2 regions of the Thalassospira sp. MBR-102 genome follow, and region 1 is predicted to be linked to the other one. Evidence: predicted binding sites of a transcription regulator. Region 1 holds the regulator's gene; the other holds the start of a gene.
The links. Region 1 encodes HrcA, which represses chaperone genes, less so after heat shock. Its sites were predicted from a motif close to GTTAGCACTCNCCNNNGGNGAGTGCTAAC; they were not measured.

Region 1 (8,376 bases):
TTTCAAGACGTTCTGAATCCAATGCCTCGCGCGGGGTTTTGCCAATAATCCGCTCGAAGCGTCCCACCGGAATGGGTTCATTCAGGCGCAGCCCCATCATCACCATTTCAATAAGGCGTTCATCCGCAACCAAAGCGGTTTCTTCCTGCGTGCCGTGTCCCTGCTTTTCCACACGATCAAGCCAGATTTCCGGCGCACGATGACGGCGCACCGCCATTGGTTTAGTGCTACCATCTGGCTGAATGACGGCTTCGCGGCCATGTGCACCCGGACCAATGCCGAGATAATCGCCATAGCGCCAGTATACGAGGTTATGGCGGCTTTCCTGCCCGGGTCGGGCATGGTTGGAAACCTCGTAACAACCATAACCGGCGGCTTTGGTTTCTTCCTGGGTGATTTCATAAAGATCGGTCGCAAGGTCTTCATCGGGTACAACGAGATCACCGCGCTGATGCAAGGTATGGAACTGCGTTCCCGGTTCGATCGTCAACTGATAAAGCGAAATATGACCGCGCGCGATCTCAAGTGCTTCGCGCAGCTCATGACGCCAGGCTCTCGGATCATGTTCGGGCCGGGCATAAATCAGATCGAACGAAAACCGGTCAAACACATTCGCCGCAACATCAAGAGCACGCATGGCTTCAGCCGCATTGTGCACACGCCCCAGAAATTTAAGATCGCGGTCATTGAGCGCCTGAATGCCAATTGAGACCCGGTTGATGCCATTGGAAGCAAAAGACGAGAACCGATTGATTTCAACCGTACCCGGATTGGCTTCAAGCGTGATTTCGATGTCATCGGTTACCGGCCAGAAGGTTTTGATATCGGCGATCAGGGCCCCTGCGGTTTCCGGATCCATCAGCGACGGTGTCCCACCACCAAAGAATACCGATCCGACCGTGCGGCCGGGATGACGCGCAGCACCTGCGGCAAGTTCCGCACGCAATGCCGCCCTCCAGCGCGCATGATCAACCTTGTCAGCAACATGACTATTGAAATCGCAATAAGGACATTTCGACAGGCAAAACGGCCAATGGATATAGATGCCAAACGGGACAGCTTCTGCGGTTGCTAGGGACACGCGGTTCTCGATCTTCGACTGCGGGAAAGACGGATAAAGTAACACGCACCACCGATAGTTACATCAGCGATGCGTGCATAGGTTCGATGCAGGCAGTTGGCCGCCTAAAATCCTTACTCGAAGCAAGCCTTGACCAGCTGGCGAAACGCATCCGCGCGATGGCTCATTGCATGTTTCTGTGCCGGGTCCATTTCCCCAAAGGTCTGCTCATAACCTTTTGGCTGGAAAATCGGATCATAGCCAAAACCGTGACGGCCACGTTTGGGCCAAACGATTTCACCTTCAACACGACCTTCAAAATTCTCCACATGACCGTCTGGCCAAGCCAGAGACAAGGCGCAGATAAAGGCCGCCCGGCGGTCAGGATGGTTCCCGATCCCGTTCTGGACCTTTTCCATCGCCATATCAAAATCCTTGTCCGGCCCGGCCCAGCGCGCTGAATAAATGCCCGGCGCCCCATCAAGGGCGGAAACCGCCATGCCGCTATCATCAGACAGGGCTGGCAGATTGGCGGCCTTTGTTGCCGCCAACGACTTCAACTGTGCATTGCCAATAAAACTGTTTTCGGTTTCTTCGGGTTCGGGAAGATTCAAATCGCCTGCTGAAACCACTTCGATCCCGAACGGATCAAGCAGTTCGGCAATCTCCTTGATCTTGCCTTTGTTGTGGCTGGCAATAACGAGTTTTTTTTCCGTAAAGCGACGGGCCATGATGCTGCCTAGAGATATTCGGGTCGTTAAGACGAAGACGGTTGAAAACCACAAAAACAATATCGGGCGAACCATATCCAGGCTCGCCCGAATAAATTCTTAGATGCCAATCGCTGCTCGCTGTTTGGCAAACAGTTCCTTGCAGCCTTTTTCCGCCAGTTCAAACATCTTGTCATAAGCAGAACGATCAAACGGCACATCTTCCGCGGTCGCCTGAACCTCAACAATGCCGCCACTGCCCGCCAGAACAAAGTTCGCATCCGCACCCGCATTGCTGTCTTCGGCATAATCAAGATCAAGAACCGCTTCACCCTGATAAATACCGCACGAAATTGCGGCAACCGGCTGAGTCAACGGGATTTCCTTGATCAGGCCAAGACGGCGTACGCCCTGAAACGCCAGATGGGCGGCAACATAGGCACCCGTGATTGATGCGGTGCGTGTTCCGCCATCAGCCTGGATAACGTCGCAATCAAGGCGCATCTGCATTTCACCCATGCCCTTAAGGTCAGCGACCGCACGGATCGAACGCCCGATCAGGCGCTGGATTTCCTGGGTCCGACCCGACTGGCCACCGCGTGCGGCCTCGCGCTGCATGCGGCTGTCGGTTGCACGCGGCAGCATGCCATATTCTGCAGTGATCCAACCCTTGCCGGAATTACGCATCCAGCCTGGCACCTTGTCCTCGACCGTCGCGGTACAAATCACATGGGTATCGCCAAATTTAATCAGGCAGGAGCCCTCTGCATATTTGGAAACACCTGTCTCAATGGAAACGTCGCGAAGCTGATCGAAATTACGGCCGGATGGACGCATGGGGTCTGAACCTCTTTGTTCTGGGTCGGATCAACCTGCATGGCTGATCAACGATGGCTGAAATTGCGGCCAAAGCTACTGAGCATCGTATCAAAGGTCCAGCAGTTTCCCCGAAAATAACGGCAAAATCCCAGCAACACTATGCCTCAGATCCACGCGCAAAAACCATAAATGGCACTCGATTCGCGACGAATTCAAAGATTTGGCAGGACTAACTTCCTGATTGATACCATCGTTTGCCCGTCCTCCGGCTATCACCAATCTGCCAGCTTCATTGACGCCTGCCCGCCACCTCACTAAATTCCACGCAACACATTTGGTTTTGACAGGTTTAACATGGCGCTGTTTGACGACACATTGCTGGGCGACATGAACGCGCGATCCCGCGAAGTCTTTCGCCAGATCGTAGATGCCTATGTCGAAACCGGCGAACCGATCGGATCACGATCCATCGCGCGCCGCATGTCAGAAAACCTCTCGGCGGCGACCATCCGCAATGTCATGTCCGATCTTGAGGAAATGGGGCTTCTGGTTGCCCCCCATATTTCGGCCGGTCGATTGCCAAGCGAGAAAGGCCTGCGTCTTTTCGTCAATGCGCTGATGGAAGTCGGTGATCTACCAAATGCCGAGCGCGATCAATTGACTAAAAATTGCGAGCAGGCCGGATATTCCCTTGATCAGATGCTGGGCGAGGCCACAAGTATGCTTTCGGGGCTGTCACGCTGTGCAGGGCTTGTGGTTGCACCGAAAACCGATGGCATCCGTTTAAAACAGATTGAATTTGTTGCGCTTTCGCCGGGCAAGGTCCTTGCGGTTCTGGTTTCGCAGACCGGTAATGTTGAAAATCGTATCCTTGATGTTCCGCCCGATTTGCCGACCTCGGCATTGACAGAAGCATCGAACTATCTAAATACCCGGTTGGCCGGAAAGACACTTGATGACGCCCGGCAATTGATGAGTTTGGAACGCGACCGCATCAAACAGGAACTCGACGAATTGTCGGCTGGACTGATTGATGCCGGACTTGCGACATGGGCCGGCGGGGTCAAGGGTTCGTCCCTGATCGTAAAGGGCCAGTCGCAATTGCTTGAAAATATCGACACGATCGAACAGCTCGAAACCGTAAGAAGGCTGTTCAACGTGCTCGAAGCACGCGATCAGATGATTGAATTGCTTGATGTCACCACGATTGCCCAAGGTGTGCAGATTTTCATCGGGTCCGAGAACAAATTGTTCGGCGGATCGGGGCTTTCGATGGTGATTTCGCCCTATCAGAATGCCGAAGGCAGCATTGTGGGCGCAATCGGGGTTGTCGGGCCGACCCGGATCAATTATGCCCGGATCATTCCGCTGGTCGATTACACCGCCAAGCTGGTCGGGCGACTGATTGGATAAACGTTGGCGCTGCGTGTCAGGCCACACAAATTGAAGGTACAGGTTAGCCATGTCGGAAACCGCAAAGAACAACCAGGACGATCTGCATGATGCCGCGTCGGCAGAAGAAACTGCCGCAGAGGATGTCGTCTCAGAAGCAACCGAAGCCGAAGGTGGCGAAGCCACCACAGATCCGGTTGCAGCACTTGAAGCAGAAGTTGCTGAGTTGAAAGACCGCCTATTGCGCGCCGCCGCCGAGGTGGAAAACACGCGCCGTCGCGCGAAGAAAGACGTCGAGGACGCCGGGAACTATGCGATTACCAAATTTGCCCGCGAACTGCTTGATGTAGGTGACAACCTCCGCCGCGCCCTTGAGGCTGCTGGCGACACGTCCAATGCCGACCCGACGATGAAAAAGCTGGTTGAAGGCGTTGAAATGACCGAACAGACGCTTCTTAAGGCACTGGAAAAGAACGGCGTTGAAAAGCTTGAACCGCTTGGGGAAAAACTTGACCCCAATCATCATCAAGCCGTGTTTGAAATGCCAAATCCTGCTTATCCAGACGGCCATGTCGCCCAGGTAATGCAGGCCGGTTACGTGCTCAAAGGTCGCCTTTTGCGCCCGGCAATGGTCGGGGTCACCAAAAACCCCGCCGGTCAGGAAGCCGCAAAAAACGACGAACCTGGCAGCAATGTTGACACCTCTGCCTGATAGCGCTGGCTGATTGCCGGTCGGGAATCCGCAAACCGGTTTTGAAAGATCAAATATTTAAACGGCCCTGCCATTTTCACGGCGGGCCGTTTTATTTTGTCCATTTCGGGTCTAATCTGGCCTGCTTGCAACAATGACATCGGAACACGCCATGCCGCTTCGTCCTGACATTATCAATATTCTGCGCGATGAAGCCGCAACGATTGTTATCTTGACCGGGGCCGGTATTTCGAAGGAAAGCGGCCTGCATACCTTCCGCGACCCCGATGGGATCTGGGCAAAATATGACATTTCCGAAGTCGCAACGCCTGAGGCATTCATCAACAATCCCGATCTTGTACATCACTTTTACAATGACAGACGCGCAGGGCTGCTTGACCCTGCAATACAGCCAAACAAGGCGCATATTGCCCTTGCCCGGCTCGAAACCAAGTGGCCAAGCGACGTTCTGCTGGTAACCCAGAATATCGACGATCTCCATGACCGCGCCGGATCAAAAAACCTTATCCATATGCATGGCGAATTGCTGAAAATCCGCTGCAATCATTGCGGGCTTCTGACGGTCTGGTCTGCCCCACTGGGACGAGACACTCCCTGTACCTCCTGCACCAAAACCGGCGGCCTACGCCCACACGTTGTCTGGTTCGGGGAAATGCCGCTTGAAATGGAACGCATTTATGCTGCTCTTGCCAAATGTGGCCTATTCATTTCAATCGGCACATCAGGGAACGTTTATCCGGCTGCCGGGTTCGTCCAAATCGCCAGTAAAGAATCTGGTGCAGAAACGGTCGAGATCAACCTGGAACCAGGTTTCGGGGCGTCCTTGTTTGATCACAGTTCATATGGCCGGGCGACTGAATTGGTTCCGGCACTGGTCGACAGCCTATTGATGGATCAAGTCTGACAACTATTAACTATCGCACAGCGCCTTGAAGTTGCGTTCGCCTTCGGGGCTGAAAATCACCACACGCGACTCCTTACTTCGCTGTGCCCAGCCCAGATCATAAAACCGGTCCAGTAACGCAGCACCAAACGACCCTGCCAAATGAGATTGTCGGGCGCTCCAATCCAGGCATTCCCGGCAAAGCGGCCTGCGGCTGGTACGCAGTTCATTCAGATTAATCCCGAACGCCTCGGCGAAATCTGCACCGGCATCTGTCAAAGCCACGCCATTATGATCTGTCGAAATCAGTTTGCGGGCCTCAAGCCCCGAAAACAGGGCAACCCCCATTTCTCCGGCCAAATGATCATAGCAAACACGTGCCTTGCGCAATGCCGGGTCCTTCGGCCCGGTTCGGACCCGATTATGTCCGACCCGACTGGCAATCCCCATCAGGACTTCCAATGCCTCGACAATATCGGGGCCCGAAAGCGTAAAATAACGATGCCGCCCCTGCTTTCGCGGGATGACGATCTGACCAGCCTCCAGCTTTGCCAGATGTGAACTCGCCGTTTGCGGCGTCACACCAGCCTCCTGTGCCAGCTCTGCAGCGGTCAGCGCGCGGCCACTCATCAGAGCGGTCAGCATGTTTGCGCGAGCCGGATCGCCAAGCAATGTAGCCACGCGGGCAATATCGGGTCCTTCTTTCATAGTTCGATGTTAATCGAAGCATTGGTCGCCAGCAATCGGTTATTTGTTCAGAATTGCCCCTGCCCCGGAGATCCGAATGACATCGTCCAAAATATCGCTACCCCTTGAAATCGGTTTGCTGGCTGTGCTCGCCCTGCTTTGGGGGTCGTCGTATCTGTTCATCAAAATCGCGCTGACCGATATCCCACCAATTACCCTGATCGCAATCAGGGTTGGCATCGCATCGCTGTTTCTTCTCGTCGTCATGTGCTGCCGTAGCGAACGTTTTCCGCGCGATGGCAAGGTTATCGGCACATTGCTGATCCAGTCGGTTTTCAACAGCCTCGGCGCATGGACAATACTTGCTTGGGGACAGCAACATGTCGAAAGCGGCCTTGCCAGTGTGCTTAATTCAACATCACCGGTTTTTGTTTTCCTGATCACGACCCTTCTGACACGGCATGAACGGGTTGACCGGTTTCGTCTTGCCGGAGCGTGCCTTGGCGTTGCTGGTGTGGTTCTGATTGTCGGCCCTGGTGTGATTATCGGACTAGGGCAGCATGTTGGCGGGCAGCTTGCCGTTCTGGCCGGAGCGATCCTCTATGCCGGAGCAGCAATCTATGGCAAGCGCTTCAACGCCCTGCCCGCAACCGTTAGCGCCGCCGCAACCATGATCTGGGCCAGCATCTTTCTGATCCCGGCCAGTCTGGTGCTGGATCGACCCTGGAACTTGACACCGTCAACGTCCGCCATTCTTGCAACGCTTGCCCTGTCGGTTTTTTGCACGGCAATCGCTTTGCTGATCTATTTCAGGCTGTTACGCACGCTTGGCTCAATGGGTGTTGCCAGTCAAAGCTACCTGCGTGCCGGGATCGGCGTCGTGCTTGGCAGCCTGTTACTTGGCGAAACCATAAGTTCCCCGGTTCTTGCTGGAATCCTCTGCACGCTTGTCGGCGTCGCAATCATCAATCTGCCGCGCGCATTCTGGCGACAGTCACCCTTTCCTAAATCATAAAATGGTCTCCCAATAAGGATATAAAGCCAATGATCACGTGTTTCATCCGCTATGAAATCGACCCTTATAAGAAGAATGCTTTTGTGGAATATGCGCGTAACTGGGGCGAGGCAATTCCACGATGCGGTGCTGATCTGGTCGGCTATTTCGCGCCTCATGAAGGAACAATATCGACCGCTTACGCAGTTTATCATTTGCCGGATCTGGCAGCATATGAAGCCTATCGCGCCCGCCTGTCACAAGACCCACTGGGGCATGAAAACTATCAGTTCGCCCAACGTGAAAAATTCATCCTGCGCGAAGAACGCCAGTTTTTCAAAATCGCCTCTACCCCGCATGCGGAACTGGTCAAGCCATGATTGCCGTCATTTTCGAAGTCCTGCCTCACCCGCAACATCGTAACGAATATTTCTCGATCGCAAAGGACCTCCGGTCGGTACTTGAAACAATCGACGGCTTCATTTCCATCGAACGGTTCGAAAGCCTTAACGAGCCGGGCAAAGTTCTGTCTCTTTCTTTCTGGCGCGATGAAAAAGCCGTCATGGCATGGCGCAATGTCGGTGAACACCGCATTGCACAGAACAAAGGTCGTAACCGGATTTTCGACGATTATCGTCTGCGGGTCGCCCATGTCATGCGTGATTATGGAATGCATGAACGGGCCGAAACACCCGATGATTCCCGCAAGCAACACGACGACAGTTCATAACGGATAAACAGGTTTTCCGAAGAAAGGCTAAACTTTCGCCGTTGCAGCCTTGCGATTTCCATCGCTTTCATCATCTTCGGCGGGCACAACCGAAACCGGTTTTGCCCCGCCTCTGTAATCCAGCAAGGCAACCGCCAGCACGACAATCGCCGCCCCGACAAAAATCACCGGCACCGGAAGCATGTCAAAGAAGATCAGATCCATTGCTACAGAAAACGGCAAGGCCGTATAGGCTGCTGGCGAAATGACACTGGCATCCGCAACCCGAACAGCCCGCAGAACCATGTAGTTGGTCAGCATGGCAAAGAAACCTGCACCCGCAGAATAAAGCCAGTCAGAGAAGGCCGCCGGTTGCCACATGATGACGGCAACCGGCACCCAGATCACAA
Region 2 (8,376 bases), on a different contig from region 1:
GGTAAGGATGGCAATGTCTTCGAGCATTGCTTTGCGACGATCGCCGAAGCCCGGTGCTTTGACAGCAGCGATTTTCAGACCGCCGCGCAGCTTGTTGACGACGAGGGTCGCAAGAGCTTCGCCTTCGACGTCTTCAGCAATGATAAGAAGCGGCTTTCCCGACTGAACGGCAGCTTCCAGAAGCGGCAGCAGCGGCTGCAGCGAGGAAACTTTTTTGTCGAACAGAAGAACATACGGGTTGTCGAGTTCGGCAACCATCTTTTCCGGATTGGTTACGAAGTACGGCGACAGGTAACCACGATCAAACTGCATGCCTTCGACAACGTCGAGTTCGGTGTGCAGGCCCTTGGCTTCCTCGACGGTGATAACACCTTCGTTGCCAACTTTTTCCATGGCTTCAGCGATCATGTCGCCGACTTCACGGTCACCGTTGGCCGAAATGTTACCAACCTGTGCGATTTCGTCCTTGCCCGACACTTTACGTGCGCGGCTCTGGATGGCTTCAATTACTTTGGTCGTCGCAAGATCGATACCGCGTTTCAGGTCCATCGGGTTCATGCCTGCAGCAACGGACTTGTTGCCTTCACGAACGATTGCCTGTGCCAGAACGGTTGCGGTGGTGGTGCCGTCACCAGCCAGATCGGCGGTTTTGGAAGCCACTTCACGCAGCATCTGTGCGCCCATGTTTTCGAACTTGTCAGAAAGTTCGATTTCCTTGGCCACCGAAACACCGTCCTTGGTCACACGCGGTGCGCCAAAGGATTTTTCGATGACAACGTTACGGCCTTTCGGGCCGAGCGTCACTTTAACGGCATCAGCAAGGATGTCGACACCGCGCAGCATTTTGGCGCGGGCGTCGGTGGAGAATTTCACTTCTTTAGCAGCCATAATATTCTTTCCTCTCTATGAGACGGATGAACGTGGATTTAAGTCACCAAAAGGCTGACTTATTCCATGATGCCCATAATGTCGGACTCTTTCATGATCAGCAGCTCTTCGCCATCGACCTTGACTTCGGTGCCCGACCATTTGCCGAACAGAACCTTGTCACCAGCCTTGACGTCAAGCGCGACAAGCGAGCCGTCTTCTTTGCGAACACCGGAACCGACAGCGATGATCTCGCCTTCCTGCGGTTTTTCTTTCGCGGTATCCGGGATAATGATGCCACCGGCAGTCTTGGTGTCGGATTCGACACGACGGACCAGCACACGATCATGTAACGGACGGAACTTCATGTTAGACAACTCCGTGTTTAAGCTAAGGCTCGTTTTAAACTAAAACTAACCGGGATGAGCCCGTATTAGCACTCACCCCCGGCGAGTGCTAACAGCATGTATTGAAGCCATCGGAATTTGTCAACAGAAGAGAGCAAAAGGACGCAAAAATATCATGATTTTGGGGATTTTCTCGCACTTGCGAGAATGAAGCCGACGCGCTTCGCCCACGCGCCGCGCCACGATCATTTTCTGATGCCATGCCTATCACGCGACACCTCACATGACAAAGGGCAATATTGTGACACGATTTCCGAAATTCTTCATTCGCCAGCATAAACTCATTGGCGTTGATTTAACCAAATCCCCAACGCATCTTTATAAGTTATGCTAAGTAGGATATTCGTCTTGCAGGTCATTAGCCCGACTGGACCACTTGGGTCCCAAAATGGTGATTTTATGAAGATCGAATCTCTGGAAATTCCCGAGGTCAAACTGCTCTTCCCGAGAAAATTCGAAGACGAGCGGGGATTCTTCTCCGAAACCTATAATCAGGAGGAGTTTTCACAGGCCGGAATCACGCAGGATTTCGTTCAGGATAACCATTCCTTTTCCAAAAGCCCCGGTGTTTTGCGCGGCCTGCATTTCCAGCGCGAACCGTATGCCCAAGACAAACTCGTTCGGGTTCTGCGCGGTCGAATCCTAGACGTTGCCGTCGACATTCGTCCCAATTCGCCAACACTTGGCAAATCGGTTATTGCCGAAATCAACGCCGATGACTGGAACCAGATTTTTGTTCCGCGCGGATTTGCTCATGGTTTTCTGACGCTCGCCCCCGACACAGAAGTCGTCTACAAGGTCAGCAGGCCTTACACCCCTTCGGCCGAGCATGCTATTCTATGGAACGATCCGGATCTTGGCATCAACTGGCCGATGGATGAAAGCCAGCTGATACTGTCAGCCAAAGATACCAATGCGATGTCGTTCAAAAAGTATCTTGAAACAGTTAGAGACGAAAACTGAACTGTCGTCTACATCCGATGCAGGCTGCGCAAAACGGATATTAGATAGTCGCGATACGAGCTGGCACCAAAGGCATCAATCAGCTTTTCAAATTGCCCCTCATCAATCAGACCTGTGCGTAATGCTATTTCTTCGGGACAAGCAATTTTAAGGCTTTGCCGCTTTTCTACTGTTTCAACAAAGTTTGCGGCATCAAGCATCGCACCATGGGTTCCAGTATCAAGCCAGGCATATCCGCGCCCCATCTTTTCCACATGCAACTGCCCGCGTTCCAGATACGCATTGTTGACATCGGTAATTTCAAGCTCGCCACGCGCCGATGGTTTTATGGATCTTGCGATTTCAACGACCTGCGCGTCATAGAAATACATCCCGGTCACGGCATAATTCGATTTCGGCTCTTTCGGCTTTTCTTCAATTCCCTTTGCCATTCCCTTGTTATCGAATTCGACGACACCGTAACGTTCAGGGTCCTGCACATAATAGGCAAAAACCGTTGCGCCGGTGGTCTGCTTCATCGCGTTGACCAGAAGCTCGGTCAGGCCATGCCCGAAAAATATGTTATCCCCCAGAACCAGACAGCACGGGTCATCGCCGATAAATGCAGCCCCAACCCGAAACGCATCGGCAAGACCGCGGGGCTCTTCCTGAACTGCATATTCGATCTGAAGCCCCCACCTCTGACCATCACCCAACAGCTCACGAAATAACGGTAAATCGCGCGGCGTACTGATCAAAAGGATTTCCCTGATCCCGGCCAACATCAATGTCGTCAGCGGGTAATAGACCATTGGCTTGTCGTAAACCGGCAACAGCTGCTTTGACACAACCATTGTCGACGGATGCAACCGCGATCCGGTTCCGCCCGCAAGAATGATGCCTTTACGCATTTTCTATCTGCCCGCTTCAAGGTTGTTCAAACATGTCGGAAGGCTTTCCGAAATATCAGGCAGCCCATAACCGAAAGTATCGGTAAATTTCTGTGTCGACATTATGGAATAGGCTGGACGCTTGGCAATCGTTGGAAAGGCATCCGAGTTTACCGGATCGATCCTGCAATTTTTCCCAGTCCAATTTGCCCCAAACTGCGCAATCGCTGCATCCTGAATACGTTTGGCGAAATCAAACCACGTCATCTGATTATCGGAAACAAGATGGTATGTCCCAAACCCGTTAAAGTTCAGATCAAGTATCACCGGTAATAATCGCAAGGTCGCATTCGCCAGATCAATTGCCGATGTCGGACATCCATGCTGATCATTCACAATCGTCAGAACATCACGTTGCGCCATTAATCCCAGCATCGTTTTCACGAAATTCTTGCCAAACGGACTGTAAACCCAGGCTGTGCGCAAAATAAGGTGGCGCTTAGCCGCAGCCCTCACCGCGCATTCGCCTGCCAGTTTGCTGGCACCGTAAACGCCAAGTGGCGCGACCGGATCATCTTCGCAGTATGGGCGCTGTGACGCGCCATCAAAAACATAATCGGTTGAAAAATGGATCAGCGGAATATCAAGATCGTCGGCAGCCCGGGCCATCATATCAACAGCATCGCAGTTGATATGATAGGCGTTCTCACGATCATTTTCGGCAAGATCAACAGCCGTATAAGCAGCAGCATTGATGATCACATGCGGTTGATTGTCCCGAATGGCCGAAGCAATTGTCGACAGATCAGATAAATCACACTTGCTTCGATCCAAGAGTGTCAAACGGACTTTCGGAAAAGCCGCGCCACATAGCGCCAGACTTCTTCCCAATTGGCCGTTTGCGCCAAAGACAAGTGCATTAATCATCACTATTTCACCGTTCCGAGCCGCTCACCTGCATATTTATCTTTCAGGATGGGCTCCCACCACGCCCGATTTGCCAGATACCATTTCACTGTCTGCTCCAGACCGCTTTCAAAGCTGTGTTTTGGTTCCCAGCCAAGCTCGTCGCGTGTCTTGGATGGATCAATCGCATACCGCCAGTCATGCCCCGGGCGGTCGGTCACGAACCGAACCTGCGCCTCAAAGTCACCTGTCACAGCATCGGGCTGAAACCGCGACACAACATCAAATATGCTGCGCACGACATCAATATTTGCAACTTCGTTGCAACCACCGACATTGTATTTCTCGCCAATTCGTCCCTCGGTCAAAATGGTAAAAAGCGCGTCTGCATGGTCTTCAACATGAAGCCAGTCCCGCGTGTTTTTGCCATCGCCATAAACCGGCAACGCCTTGCCATGCAAGATATTCAGGATCATCAGGGGGATCAGCTTCTCGGGGAATTGATAGGGCCCGTAATTGTTCGAACAATTGCTGATAATCACCGGCAACCCATACGTATGATGCCAGGCGCGCACCAGGTGATCCGATCCCGCCTTGCTTGCAGAATATGGCGAATTGGGCGCATAGGGGGTTTCTTCTGTAAAAAGCCCCTCGTCCCCAAGCGAACCATACACCTCGTCAGTCGAAATATGATGAAACCGGAAAGTCGACCGTCGTTCAGCAGACAAGCCGTTGAAATAATCACGTGCTGCTTCCAGCAGGGTGAATGTACCAACAAGATTCGTCTGAATAAATTCAGACGGCCCGTCAATCGAACGGTCTACGTGGCTTTCTGCCGCCAGATGCATCACAGCATCGGGTTGAAAATCTTCAAAGACCCGGTCAAGTTCCGCCCGATTGCAGATATCCTGTTTTACGAAACAATAGTTGGGTAGCGAAGAAACACTTTCAACAGTGCGCAAATCAGACGCATAGGTCAGCTTATCAAGGTTGAGAACCTCGATCTTTTTCTGCCCGGCCAAAAGTCGGCAGACCGCCGACCCGATAAACCCTGCACCACCTGTCACAATGACTTTCATAGGCCCCGCCCGTTTATCCAACTACCTGTGCAACCTGTCGCCTGAAATATCGACCTTATTCCACCGTAACCGATTTGGCGAGGTTACGGGGCTGATCGACATCCGTACCCTTATGGACCGCCACATGATAGGCCAACATCTGAACCGGAATAGTATACAGGATTGGCGCAACAAAATCGGCAACCTTTGGCAGCTCTACCGTGGCCGATGCCATCTCGCCAAGCTTCGCAAGTCCCTCTGCATCAGACAGGAAAATTACCCGTCCGCCTCGTGCGGCCGCTTCCTGCATGTTCGATGCGGTTTTTTCAAAAAGTTCGTCGGACGGTGCAATCACGATGATCGGAACCGACTGATCAATCAGGGCAATCGGGCCGTGCTTCATCTCGCCCGCCGCATAGCCTTCGGCGTGGATATAGGAAATTTCCTTAAGCTTTAGCGCCCCTTCCATCGCAATCGGATAGCCAAGGCCGCGGCCGATATAAAGCACATCGCGCGCATCAGCGATATTGATCGCAAGTTCACGGATTTCATCGTCATGATGAAGGACTTCGGCCGCATGTTTTGGCACTTCGGTCAGCGCGTTGACGATGGCGGCTTCCTCGTCCTTGGCAAGAGTGCCGTTATCGCGCCCGATCGTCACAGCAAGACAGGCCAGAACAGTCAATTGCGTGGTAAAGGCCTTGGTCGATGCGACCCCGATTTCCGGCCCGGCATAGGTCAGCAAGACCACATCGCTTTCGCGTGCAATCGTGCTTTCGGCAACATTGACGATGGAAACAATTTTCTGCCCCTTTGACTTCGCATAACGAAGGGCAGCCAAGGTATCAAGCGTCTCGCCGGATTGCGAAAGAAATAGCGCCACGCCCCCTTTTGGAAGCGGCGGGCACCGATAGCGGAATTCAGACGCGATATCGACATCAACGCCAAGCCCGGCATAGCGTTCGATCCAGTGCTTTGCCACCATTCCGGCATAGAAGGACGTGCCGCACGCCACAATCGTCAACCGGCTGACATCGTTAAACGAAAACGGCATATCGGGCAGCTTGATCGTCCGCGTCGCCGGATTGATGAAGGCATGCAACGTGTCGCCAATCACGGCTGGCTGTTCGAAAATTTCCTTCTGCATGAAATGGTTATAGTTACCCTTGCCCATCATGGCTCCGGAAACAGCCGAAAGCTTTGTTTCACGGGTAACGTCATTGTCATGCTCGTCACGGACCTGAACACCATCGCGGGTCACTTCGACCCAATCACCTTCTTCAAGGTAAATCAGCCTGTTGGTCAGATGCGACAGTGCCATCGCGTCCGAGCCAAGATACATCTCGCCCTCACCCAAACCAACCGCAAGCGGCGTGCCACGGCGCGCGCCAAAAATCACGTCATGCTGCCCAGCAATCATGATTACCAGCGCAAAGGCACCCTCAATCCGATGTAATGTGGCGGCGACTGCGTCACGCGGGGTTTTGCCCTGATCAAGGAAGTCGGAAACCAGATGCACAATCACTTCAGTGTCGGTATCAGTGGCAAAAGCCCGGCCCTTGCCGGAAAGCTCAGCCTTGATTTCCTGATAATTTTCGATGATGCCGTTATGCACCACGGCAACCTTGCCATCGGTATGCGGATGGGCATTGTTTTCGGTCGGCACACCGTGGGTCGCCCAGCGGGTGTGACCAATGCCGACATCCCCCGCCAGCGGCATTTCCGCAAGACGGTTGGCAAGGTTGATCAGCTTGCCTTCGGCCCGGCGGCGATCGATATGACCATTCACAAGGGTTGCAATCCCGGCACTGTCATAGCCCCGATATTCAAGCCGTTTAAGCCCCTCAAGAATACGGTCGCTGACGCTGTCCTTGCCGATAATGCCGATAATACCGCACATAGTGTTGTCTTCCCCGTCGAAATTTTGCCCATCGCGCACGCAAATGCCGCGCGTTAATTGCCATTACTTACCCAAAAGGGCCTTCATCTTCTCGCGAAATACCCGCGCCCAGCCCGGTTTATCAAGCCGTTGCGCCCGCTCTATCACCAGGGCATCGGCTTCGACCGTTCCGGTAATCGTGCTGCCCGCACCAATAATGGCACCATCCCCGATGGATACGGGGGCGACCAGTGCCGAATTGGAACCGATAAATGCACCTGCCCCGATATCAGTATGCTGTTTGCGGTATCCGTCGTAATTGCATGTGATGGTTCCGGCACCGATATTGGCCTTTGCCCCGACACGGGCATCACCGATATAGCTGAGGTGATTGACCTTCGCCCCGGCTTCAACAACAGCCTTTTTGATCTCGACAAAATTTCCAACCCTGGCACCGGCACCAATTTCCGCGCCCGGTCGCAAACGTGCATAGGGCCCGATATCGGCTTTGTCGCCCACCACACAGCTTTCAAGATGGCTGAAGGCCTTGATGGTCACATCATCGCCAACCGTAACACCAGGACCCAAAAACACATTCGGCTCGATAACAACATCCCGGCCCAATATGGTGTCGCTGGCCAGATAGACCGAACCCGGATCAATCAGGGTCGCACCATTCACCATTGCCGCCTCGCGCAGGCGTGACTGCATAATGGCTTCGGCCACGGCAAGCTGGCTTCTGGAATTCACACCAAGCGTTTCTTCCTCAGCGACCTCAACAGCAACGCAACTATTGCCGTTAGCACGCGCCACCTCGACCGCATCGGTCAGGTAATATTCGCCCTTGGCATTGGCATTTCCAATCGCTTCAAGGGTTTCAATCATGCTTTCAGCACGGAAGCACATCACACCGGAATTGCAAAAATTGATCGCACGTTGCGTTTCGTCACATTCCTTGTCTTCAACAATCGCCAGCAACTCACCATTTGCCGGATCGGTCACAAGGCGGCCATAACCGGTCGGGTCTTCAGGGCGAAATCCCAAAACCGCAACCGCGTGATCGCCATGCTCGCGCGCCGCGACAAGGCGTGAGAGGGTTTCGGTAGTAAAAAGCGGACTGTCGGCATAAAGCACAAGCACATTGCCCGTAAGGCCACGAAGGGCCTCTTTGGCGGCAAGAACCGCATGTGCGGTTCCAAGTCGATCAGTTTGTTCAAATGTCGAATGCGGGGAGACGGCCTCAATCAGCTTGGGCATATCCGGCCCGACAACAACCATGGTTTTGGTTGCGTTCAGATGGGCCGCCGTATCAATCACATGATTGACCATCGGTTTGCCTGCTATCTTGTGCATGACCTTGGGGATCGCGCTTTTCATTCGCGTTCCCATACCCGCAGCCAGAACCACCACACTTAATTCACGCGACA

Region 2: the regulator HrcA is predicted to act here: its motif matches at 1,300-1,328, upstream of groES (co-chaperone GroES).

Annotation. Positions count from the first base shown of each region.
Region 1 is NZ_JBEPTC010000002.1:663,349-671,724, forward strand. Features, by position in the region: gene hemW (radical SAM family heme chaperone HemW) at 1-1,081, opposite strand, end outside; gene rdgB (RdgB/HAM1 family non-canonical purine NTP pyrophosphatase) at 1,195-1,791, opposite strand; gene rph (ribonuclease PH) at 1,891-2,607, opposite strand; gene hrcA (heat-inducible transcriptional repressor HrcA) at 2,944-4,002, shown strand; gene grpE (nucleotide exchange factor GrpE) at 4,052-4,693, shown strand; gene ABIE64_RS06400 (NAD-dependent deacylase) at 4,845-5,597, shown strand; gene ABIE64_RS06405 (ArsR/SmtB family transcription factor) at 5,604-6,284, opposite strand; gene ABIE64_RS06410 (DMT family transporter) at 6,361-7,278, shown strand; gene ABIE64_RS06415 (NIPSNAP family protein) at 7,308-7,637, shown strand; gene ABIE64_RS06420 (antibiotic biosynthesis monooxygenase family protein) at 7,634-7,987, shown strand; gene ABIE64_RS06425 (DMT family transporter) at 8,015-8,376, opposite strand, start outside.
Region 2 is NZ_JBEPTC010000001.1:639,667-648,042, reverse strand. Features, by position in the region: gene groL (chaperonin GroEL) at 1-888, opposite strand, end outside; gene groES (co-chaperone GroES) at 948-1,235, opposite strand; gene rfbC (dTDP-4-dehydrorhamnose 3,5-epimerase) at 1,674-2,237, shown strand; gene rfbA (glucose-1-phosphate thymidylyltransferase RfbA) at 2,246-3,127, opposite strand; gene rfbD (dTDP-4-dehydrorhamnose reductase) at 3,131-4,033, opposite strand; gene rfbB (dTDP-glucose 4,6-dehydratase) at 4,036-5,091, opposite strand; gene glmS (glutamine--fructose-6-phosphate transaminase (isomerizing)) at 5,147-6,970, opposite strand; gene glmU (bifunctional UDP-N-acetylglucosamine diphosphorylase/glucosamine-1-phosphate N-acetyltransferase GlmU) at 7,034-8,376, opposite strand, start outside.